2 regions of the Halalkalibacillus sediminis genome follow, and region 2 is predicted to be linked to the other one. Evidence: predicted binding sites of a transcription regulator. Region 2 holds the regulator's gene; the other holds the start of a gene.
The links. The regulator LexA, encoded in region 2, represses DNA repair genes until DNA is damaged. The targets are predictions, from matches to a motif close to CGAACATATGTTCG.
Positions count from the first base shown of each region.

Region 1 (4,833 bases), 420 kb from region 2:
AGCTCGCTCGAACATTTGTAATCCTAGAGCGTTCAACATTTCCTATAATGACATGGTCAATCGTTGGTGGCACATGAGAAAAAGTTAATGTGTCAAAACCTGCATCCATCATTTGTATGAATAAACGTTGATCGACTTCCTCTTCCCCTAGCATTTCAACCATTTCATCCAACAATTCCATCGTTGACTGCCATGCTTGTTCCTGTTCACGTGCGATTTCAACTTGGCCCGCTTCTTCATAGTCATCTCGAAGCTGCTCAAGCTTATTAGGGACTTGTACATCTTCAACCCATTCGTATAATACTCTGCACTTTTCTTTAACGGTTCCTGCCTGATTCATCGAACGGTCGAAAGTGCTCAACGCTTCCACTACTTGTAATCGGTATGAATTGATTTTCTCCTGAAATTCTATTTCTTCTGTCGTTTGTTTGCGAAAATCAAGCCCGCTGAATCGTTGATAAGTCCATGTTTTTTCTGAAAGCCACTGATCTTTTCGACGGATCCCATACTCCAACACATAGTTTTCTAATGTATCAATTGCTTCCTCATCTAATGGATAGGTTTCGTCGCTTGGTCGGATGAATCCAGTCTTAAGTAAACGAAAAATGGCATCATATCGCCAATTACTTTCTACTACCTCAAGACCAGTTCTTATTAACTCTATAAATGGATGATTCAACATCGTTTTCTTTTCATCTATGAATAGAGGGATATTATAATCTTCAAAGATAGTCTCAATCAAATCATGATACGTATTCGACTCTCGAATTAGCAAGGCAATCTCTCGGTAACGAAACCCTTCATCTCGAACTAGGCGTATAATCTCTTGCGCTGTCCGTTCAACCTCAGCTCGGGGATGGACGGCTTCGACTATATCTACAGGGGCATCTTTTCCATAAACAGGGACAGGATGCGTCTCAAAATGTCGTTCTAAATGCTGAAAGGCTTCCTGCTGTAGTTGCTCATCTGGATAGCGTTTCATAGGTGGATACTCGACTATTGAAGATTGTTTAGCTATTTCTTTAAGCGTCTCATAAGTAGTTTTCGTTTGATAAAATAAATCGAGTTGATTATTTTGATTCGATGCTTCATCATAAGTCAGAGCAATCTTTACATCTTTAGCATTCCTCATGAAAGCTTCAATCACAAAAAACTCTTGCGGTGTAAAACGGTGGAACCCATCAATATAAATAGTGGCACCGTTTAAGACATTACTTTCTTCTATCTTCTCAACCATCATCTCCAATTGATCTTCACTATCAATATAATGACCCTTCAATTGTTCCTCTAAGTGTTGAAAAATGAGCAATAAATCTTCAAGTTTCTGCTGCAATGCTTTTTCGTTCGCATTCAGATGCTGAAAATCTTGCATTTCATCCACAATACGATCAAGCACGTCAGGAGTTATACGATAACGTTTGAGCTCAGTGATCATCGCTTCCAATTGTTCGATGAACCCTTGTTTTTCAAGAGCTTTTTGAAAAGTCGATAGAGAGTCCTTATGTTGTTCCGACAGTTTCCTTAGCATCATCTGAATACCAGTGCTTGAGATGAATGGCTTAGTACCGCCACCCACTTCATGAAAGATATACCACGCTAGCCTTGAAAAACTGAACACTTGAGCCCTCGTTGAGCCTGATAGATCGCTTTTCCTTAACAAATCATACTCTTGCTGAAAGGCCATTTGGTCAGGGACAATATAAAAAATAGGATCACCCGTAGGATCCTTCTTCAAAGATGATTCAATATCTTCCAAACAATATGTACTCAAGTTTGAGCCTGCTCGCCCTAATATAAATTGTAAACCCATAAATCACCCTCCAGTTAAATAAGAAAAGCGCAAAGACCCTTTTAGAAAGCTAGTGACAGGAACTCATCAACCGTGATAAAAGAAACCCGGTAAAGTATTAAACCGTGTTGGCTAATCATTGATAGATGAAAAAAGCCACTAGCTCTCTGGGTAATGGTGCTAGACAATTATGCGCCAAATTTCTATACTTTCATTCCTCGCGAAAAAGCTGATGTTTTTGATCATCAGCCTTTATTATTCGGGTGCTCGCCTTGCTCAGCATTTGATTGAATCCGCTTTTCAACATACTTCCCAACCATCCAGAACAATCCGATACAGATACCGACGACAATTGTCTTCGTGGGATTTTGAGCAAATGAAGCAAGGCTTTCTCCCACATATGATACAGAAAAGACCATGACGGCTTTACCTAAGAGCACAGCTAACATGAACTGCTTTAAGGGGATTTTTGAAAATGCAGCCACGATATTGATCAATGCAGACGGCGAAAAAGGGAAACAAAGCAACAGAAATAATGGTCCGAAACCATGTCGGTCAAACCATGCGGTAACCCTGCGCACTTGTTTCTGATGTTGGATTTTCCTTACCCACCTGAAGCGAATCATTTTTCGTATGATAATAAAGAACACAATCGCACCAGCCGAAGCACCTGCCCACGATAATAAAAAACCTAATTCTAGGCCATATACAATTGAATTTGCCATAATAAAAACAATTACAGGTAAAAAGGAAAGGAAGGCTTCAATAAAAGGGAATGCAAATCCCGGAATAATACCGAAGCTACCGTAAAACTCCAACAACCTAATGATGAATTCACCTACAACATTGTCCTGTAATAACTCTTCCAATTCTTCTAAGTTCGATACATCCTGACCCATCCAATTACTCCTATCTTTATTTCTCTACCTCTATTTTATAAAAAAAAGATTGCTTTGCATACTTTTTTGTCGTGTGAAAGAAAAGACTTGCAAATGAGTGGGGCACATTCTATAATAGAACACACGTTCGATTAAGTGGAGGGGTACAAATGAGAAACCTAAAAGAAGAGGAAATTCAAGTGGCATCACGATTCTTGTTTCTTTCCATGGCTATCGTCGTTCTTGGTAAAGATATTCGTCAAATCGAGTCCGGCCCATTCAAAATAAAAGAACCTTATCTGGAACTTTTGAGAAAAATGGATCATGTCGCAAAAAATGAACGACGTGAGCTTCGAAAAAAGATGGCACATGATAAAATTGATGTTGTTTTTGTCCAAAAGAACGACACTTTTTCAACTTATTTATTTATCGCGAATGGATATGAGGAAGAAAGACGGTATTTTAATCCAGCCGTCAGAAAGAAGGTCGAGCACATTTTATATGAGCTCATGTTTTCAGCTATGAAGAAGCCAACTCCACCTCTCTCTGATGCTTTGTGATGCGGTCTAGCATTAAATGACGGAACTGTGCTGTACGCTGAATCTGATTGGTTAAAGAAGTGAATGAAGAATCTACTGTTAGTTCTTTTCCTCCTTCAAAATGAATGCGTGTCTGTTTGGATTCTAGTTTTTCTAAAGAGTGAACATGACCGTGGGCAATCCAGATACAGTCAGAAGAATGCGGAGAGGTCGTAGGGAGGAAAAAGATTCCGCTCATCGGATCAAGAGAAATTGGAGCTTTTCGAGTGATACCAAAAACTTCACGTGTTCCATCCAACCTTCCTTTCAAACTGGAGCCAAAATACCGACACCCTTTATCCATCAATTGCTTAGGAGGGATTTCGCATAGATACTCACCATTTTTCTCCAAAACATATGATCCATATACATCACCTGAAACTACATGAGGTGTTACAGCCATGGTTAGTGCTGTGATCTTTGGGTCCTTTAATATATCCAATACAAATCACTCCTACAATGAAATTGGTCGACGACAACTTGAAAAAAGTATATGAAAATTCAAATCATTTGTAAAATTGTCGAAAAGACGTTATTGACCCTAAAAATCGATGAAATGTGACTGATTTTGAATGAATTTAACAAAAATCGAGCGAATAATTGAAATTACCATTTATTTTGTTTTTTTGTAGAATTTTTTCAAATAGGGGAATTGATACGGAGATTTTACCAACTGGATAAAAATGAAAACCACCAACTATTGGTGGTTTTCATAATTTATTGACCTGTAGTGAAACCAAGATCATATGTGACGTCAGCAAACAATCAATTCAACAACGCCCGATCATTTGCCATTTTCTTGCCTCGAATATCTTGAAATGCTTTTAACAAATCAGAAACACTTAAATTGTCTTTTTCTTCATCGTTCGCTTCAAAGATGATCTGCCCTTCATCCATCATCCATAATCGATTTCCGAAGTCGATCGCTTGCTCCATTTGGTGGGTAACCATAACAGTAGTCAAAGAATGTTTTTCAACTAATTCTCGCGTCAGTTTCAAAATCAATTCTTCTTTTGAAGGATCGAGAGCTGCAGTGTGTTCATCCAACAATAAAATTCGAGGCTCAGTAAAGGTTGCCATCAACAGGGAAAGTGCCTGGCGCTCCCCACCTGAAAGTAATCCCACTTTCGAGGTCAAACGATTCTCTAAACCGATCTCTAATGTCGATAAATGGTCTTGAAATCGTTCACGCACTTGCTTCGTCACCCCACTGAAAATACTTCGACGTTTCGTCCGACCAAATGCAATCATCATATTTTCTTCGATTGTCATGTGAGGTGCAGTCCCTGCCATAGGGTTCTGAAATACTCTTCCAAGGTATTTCGCCCGTTTTTCTTCAGTCAATGTGGTTACGTTCCGTTCATCAATCCACACATCACCTTCATCAGGAATAATAGAACCTGCGAGTGTATTCAACAATGTCGACTTACCAGCACCGTTACTTCCGATAATCGAAACAAAGTCTCCTTCATTCAAAACTTGGGTAATATCGACCAGTGCTTGCCGTTCATCTGGAGTGTTTGGATAAAACGTTTTATGAACTTGATTCAGTTGAAGCAATAGAAACTCCTCCTTTCTTTACATTCCC
Region 1 is NZ_PJNH01000001.1:122,214-127,046, reverse strand. It holds gene addB (helicase-exonuclease AddAB subunit AddB) at 1-1,810, opposite strand, end outside; gene CEY16_RS00675 (TVP38/TMEM64 family protein) at 2,035-2,688, opposite strand; gene CEY16_RS00670 (YhjD family protein) at 2,838-3,227, shown strand; gene CEY16_RS00665 (competence protein ComK) at 3,187-3,687, opposite strand; gene CEY16_RS00660 (ABC transporter ATP-binding protein) at 4,011-4,805, opposite strand; gene CEY16_RS00655 (ABC transporter permease) at 4,780-4,833, opposite strand, start outside.
Region 1: a site for LexA is predicted at 2,805-2,818, ahead of CEY16_RS00670 (YhjD family protein). Genes of this name have one in related genera too.

Region 2 (4,833 bases):
TACACCAAACCATACATTTCTACCACTGTAGTCCGGATATTTGAAGTCTTCTTCTTCTTTAATCGCTGTCTTGTTCGATCCAGCAAGGTCAGCACTACCGCCGAATAAATTAGGAATTTGTTTAGATAGAGCGTTTAACACTTCACCAGAAGCTGCACGTGTTGCTAATGCATCTGAATTCTCGTCATATGACGGCAATACAGCATCCCAATTTGCAGGAAGTTGCCCACTCAATGCTTGTTCAAATTCTTCTGCAAGTTCTGGATAATGTTGTTTATACTCTTCAACAAGTGCTTTCCACTCTTTCTCAACGTTTTGTCCGCGAGTTTTCACTTTTGAATCGAAGTCTTTTTGAACTTCTTCTGGTACATGGAATGGTTCATGAGTCCACTTGTAATGTTCCTTGGCAAGTTTCATTTCATCTTCACCAAGAGGAGCACCGTGCGCGTCAGATTTTCCTGACTTGTTTGGAGAACCATAACCAATAACGGTTTTTACTTCGATCATTGTCGGTTGCTCGGTGTTCGCCTTCGCGTCTACCAATGCTTTTTCAATCGCTTCAGTATCGTTACCATCTTCTACTCGGATGACTTGCCAACCATAGGCACGATAACGGTCCTCTACACTCTCAGAGAACGATCGATCTAAATCACCGTCGAGAGAAATATCATTTGAATCATACATTACAATCAGTTTTCCAAGCTTTAGATGACCTGCAAGTGAAGCTGATTCTTGAGAAACACCTTCCATTAAGTCACCATCACCACAGATGCTATAAGTGTAATGATCAACTACATTATAGTTATCCTTGTTGAACTTACCAGCCATGAAGCGTTCAGCCATAGCCATTCCTGTTGCCATTGCTAAACCTTGTCCAAGCGGGCCAGTTGTGGCTTCTACACCATCAGTATGTCCTACTTCTGGGTGTCCGGGTGTTTTTGAACCCCATTGACGAAAGTTTTTCAAATCATCCATTGATACATTATAGCCAGATAAATGCAGTAATGAATAAAGAAGCATCGATCCATGCCCTGCTGATAAAACAAAACGGTCTCGGTTGAACCATGAAGAATTTTTAGGATTGTGGTTCATGATTTTACTCCAAAGAGTATAAGCCATTGGAGCTGCCCCCATCGGCATACCAGGATGACCTGAACTTGCTTTTTCTACTGCATCGATCGTTAATGTACGGATTGTATTAATCGATAGTTGTTCTACTGAATTACTCATTGATTAGTCTCCTTCCTTCTTTCGACAAAACTCTTTTTTATCATTCATTATTAAGTTAATTCCGATACATTTTTCTATAACCCTTCATGTATCTTCAAAAACTCCTCTTAAAGTATAACAAAAAAGCATACAGAATATCTGCATGCAACTAATGTTTTTTGTCATTTTCTTTTTCTTGTTTCAGCTTTTCAGGTGTTACATCTGTACCTTCAGGATCAACGACCTTTACTGACTTCAACTGGTTGCGGAATGAACTCCTTAAGGACTGAAGATATTCTTCGCGAAGATTCTTCTGTTCCTCACGCTCTTTGTCTGTCAGGCCTTCTTTTTTTGATTTATTGGCTAGCGCATTTATACGTTCAATTTTACCTTCTGATAACATAAAAATATTCACCCTTTCTATCCTTGGACTATTGTATCGTTTCAGTAGACGAATCTCAAGAAATTCAACATTTACTACGAACGAATGTTTGCTTTTGTATTTATAGATTGCTATAATTAGTATATTCAGAGTACGTGCAACTTGATTGTCGAATTAAAATTTGGGGTGAAACGATGAAAAAACTATCGAAAAGACAAAAGCAGATATTCGAATTTATCAATGATGAAGTAAAAGCCAAAGGATATCCACCTTCAGTTAGAGAAATCGCTGAAGCAGTTGGACTAGCTTCTAGTTCTACTGTCCATGGACACCTAGCACGTTTGGAAGAAAAGGGATTCATCAGACGGGACCCTACGAAGCCTAGAGCCATCGAAATCATGTACGATGATGGAGAAGCCGTTCATGAACGTGAAGCGATCTACGCTCCCCTAATTGGTAAAGTAACCGCGGGTGAACCAATTACAGCATTCGAAAATGTTGAAGAGTATCTTCCAATTCCAAACACTATTTCTGCTACTGAAGAAGATATTTTCGTGTTGACTGTACAGGGTGAAAGTATGATTGAAGCGGGTATCCATGATCAGGACTTAGTTATCGTAAGGAAACAAGCCACCGCTAATAACGGTGAAATCGTGGTCGCGATGACGGAAGAAGACGAAGCGACAGTGAAGCGTTTCTTCAAAGATGAAGACCGCTATCGATTAGAACCTGAAAATTCAACGATGGAACCTATCTTTTTAGATCGAGTCACGATCCTTGGTAAAGTCGTTGGCTTATTCAGAAATGTTCATTAGGAATATCAAAAGCTTGTAAGAGTAATTTCTTACAAGCTTTTTTTGTGTCCATTTAAGTTATAATTTTTACTAAGCGAAATGCCCGCCAATTTTCTTCGAGCGATCGACTGCAATACCACCAGAAGTGTAACTGCTGGCCCGCAAAATCGATGTAGCTCCATGCTTATCTTTTATTGCATCCATTACGCGGCCAATCTCGTCTTGTTTCCCACGGTCGTCAAAGAGTGCTAATTGAGTCGCAACGTCATCTTCCAAGTTAGTTAACGTCGCTGAAGCGCGGCGGATTTTACTTCTTCCATCATAGAAGCGATGGAACAAAGTCAAGCATACTTCATACATATCCATCGTTACGTTAGTAGGCGTATCAACTGACGTCGATCGACTGAAACCTCCCCCTACTTCTGAAGAATAACCAATCGACAGATGGATGGTCCGCCCGGCATAACCTCCTCTTCTCGCGCGCTTACATGCTTCTTCACACAAATCTAACAAACAGGCATAAATCTCTTCTTTTTCATAATCCCTAAGTAACGTAATACCATTACCGAAACCTTTTTGCTCGGTTTTGGTGAAATTTCCGGTGACTGGACTGAGATCAATTCCCCAGGCATGCCAATAAAGTTGTTCACCCATAATCCCGAACCTTTTTTGAAGATGCTTCAGTGGGTGCTTCGCCAGTTGACCAAGCGTCATGATCCCCATCTTGTTCAAGTTGCGCATCATTCGGCTACCAATTCCCCATATCTTTTCAACCGGAACCGGCCATAACAAACGTTCAACATCTTCATACCTACATTCCGCTATGCCGTCAGCTGCTTTCTTCGAATGAATATCCATCACGACTTTCGCAAGAAACTTATTGTCACCTATACCTAGGACACATTCAATGCCGAATTGATCCCGGATACGATTTTGAATCATATACGCAATTTCGTAAGGAGAACCATACAACCTACGAAGCCCATCAATCGTCACCCACAGTTCGTCAACTGAGTATACGTGAATCGCTTCTTTCGGAACGAGTGTCATCATCAGACGCGTGATTTCAAGCGACATTTCTACATAATCACCCATGTGAGCATTAGCGATGACAAGCTCAGGATCATGCATCGGCAACTCGAAGAAACGACTAACGTTACTGATACCGTGTTTCTTTTTTAAACGAGGTGAAGCCGCCAGCACAATACTACCTGGACGATCAGGATCACCGACTACTGCAAGTAAAGCCTGTTGCGGATCCAACCCTCTCTTTACGCACTCCACACTAGCGTAAAATGACCGCATATCAATGCATAAAACATCATGTCGAGGATAGCCAGAATAGTCCACTTTCAAAACTCCTTGTTGAAAAACTTTAATAAGAACATTTGTTCGTATTATATCACGGAGCTTAAAAATTTAGAAGTGGAAATTTAAGCTAATAGTCAAGTGAACATAAAAATTCCTCCTTCGTTGCAGACAAAGGAGGAAGTAACTCACCATATTCTTTTCGCTTTTTCTAATGCATTCAAGCTAATTAAATTTTTCTGCATTTGTGTAGGACAAATTCTATTATGTTTATTGATTTTCTCATTAATAACTACTACATCTTGTTCAGTTTCGCAAAAATGGACTAGTTCGGAAATTTCCTTTTGTAACTTAAGCCAAGGAGGGAGATAACCAGCATCCTTTGCTATTTTCTGAAAGTGTTGATATGTATCCATTTCTAAATAATCTTTAGACAGTGGTTCACCTTTTTCCTTTATACTATCTTTTTCTCCAGCTCCCTCTAAAATATCTCCTATTAAATCGTTGTACTTTCTATCCATTAAGGCACCTCCTGTCTATAAAAAAACCTAATTTGTAGAGCAATTTAATCCTTAATTAGATTATTCCACTTCTTCAACTTTTTTAGTGACCCTTTGAGGGATAGTAGAGTCTTCTTGTCCGGTTGATTTATCATAAGTTACAATCACCTTATCCTCCACCATTACACTCTTATATTCTTCATTAGTAACTTGGTAATAAACAAGATCTTTATCATTCTCTAACAACTCATTTATTACCACGTCTTTGTTTTCATCTAACACCTTTGTATTATTTATATCCTCTTCCGGGATGAATAAGATTTGATTTTTTTCGTTAAATTCCCTCTTATTTAAAACATACCCAACCTCTTCTACAATTTCGGGGTCAGGATACATACCAGTTTTGCAACTGACTAATAAGATTGCTATTAAAACTACAATAGAAATTTTCCTGAACATAATGATCCCTTTACTCGAATATTTCACAATTCTGACATCACTTGTTTGCTTTATCGTTATCCAATAGTAGCGTTTTTGAATCTTTAAGTTCTAATTTACTAGTGTTTTTATTAATAAATTCATCTGCTTTTAATTCTTTTGTTTTTTCTTTTACATCTAAGATTAATTTTTCTTCTGTGCC
Region 2 is NZ_PJNH01000001.1:540,018-544,850, reverse strand. It holds gene tkt (transketolase) at 1-1,230, opposite strand, end outside; gene CEY16_RS02830 (DUF896 domain-containing protein) at 1,379-1,612, opposite strand; gene lexA (transcriptional repressor LexA) at 1,786-2,406, shown strand; gene CEY16_RS02820 (DNA polymerase IV) at 2,476-3,735, opposite strand; gene CEY16_RS02815 (DnaJ family domain-containing protein) at 3,882-4,214, opposite strand; gene CEY16_RS02810 (hypothetical protein) at 4,275-4,652, opposite strand; gene CEY16_RS02805 (hypothetical protein) at 4,690-4,833, opposite strand, start outside.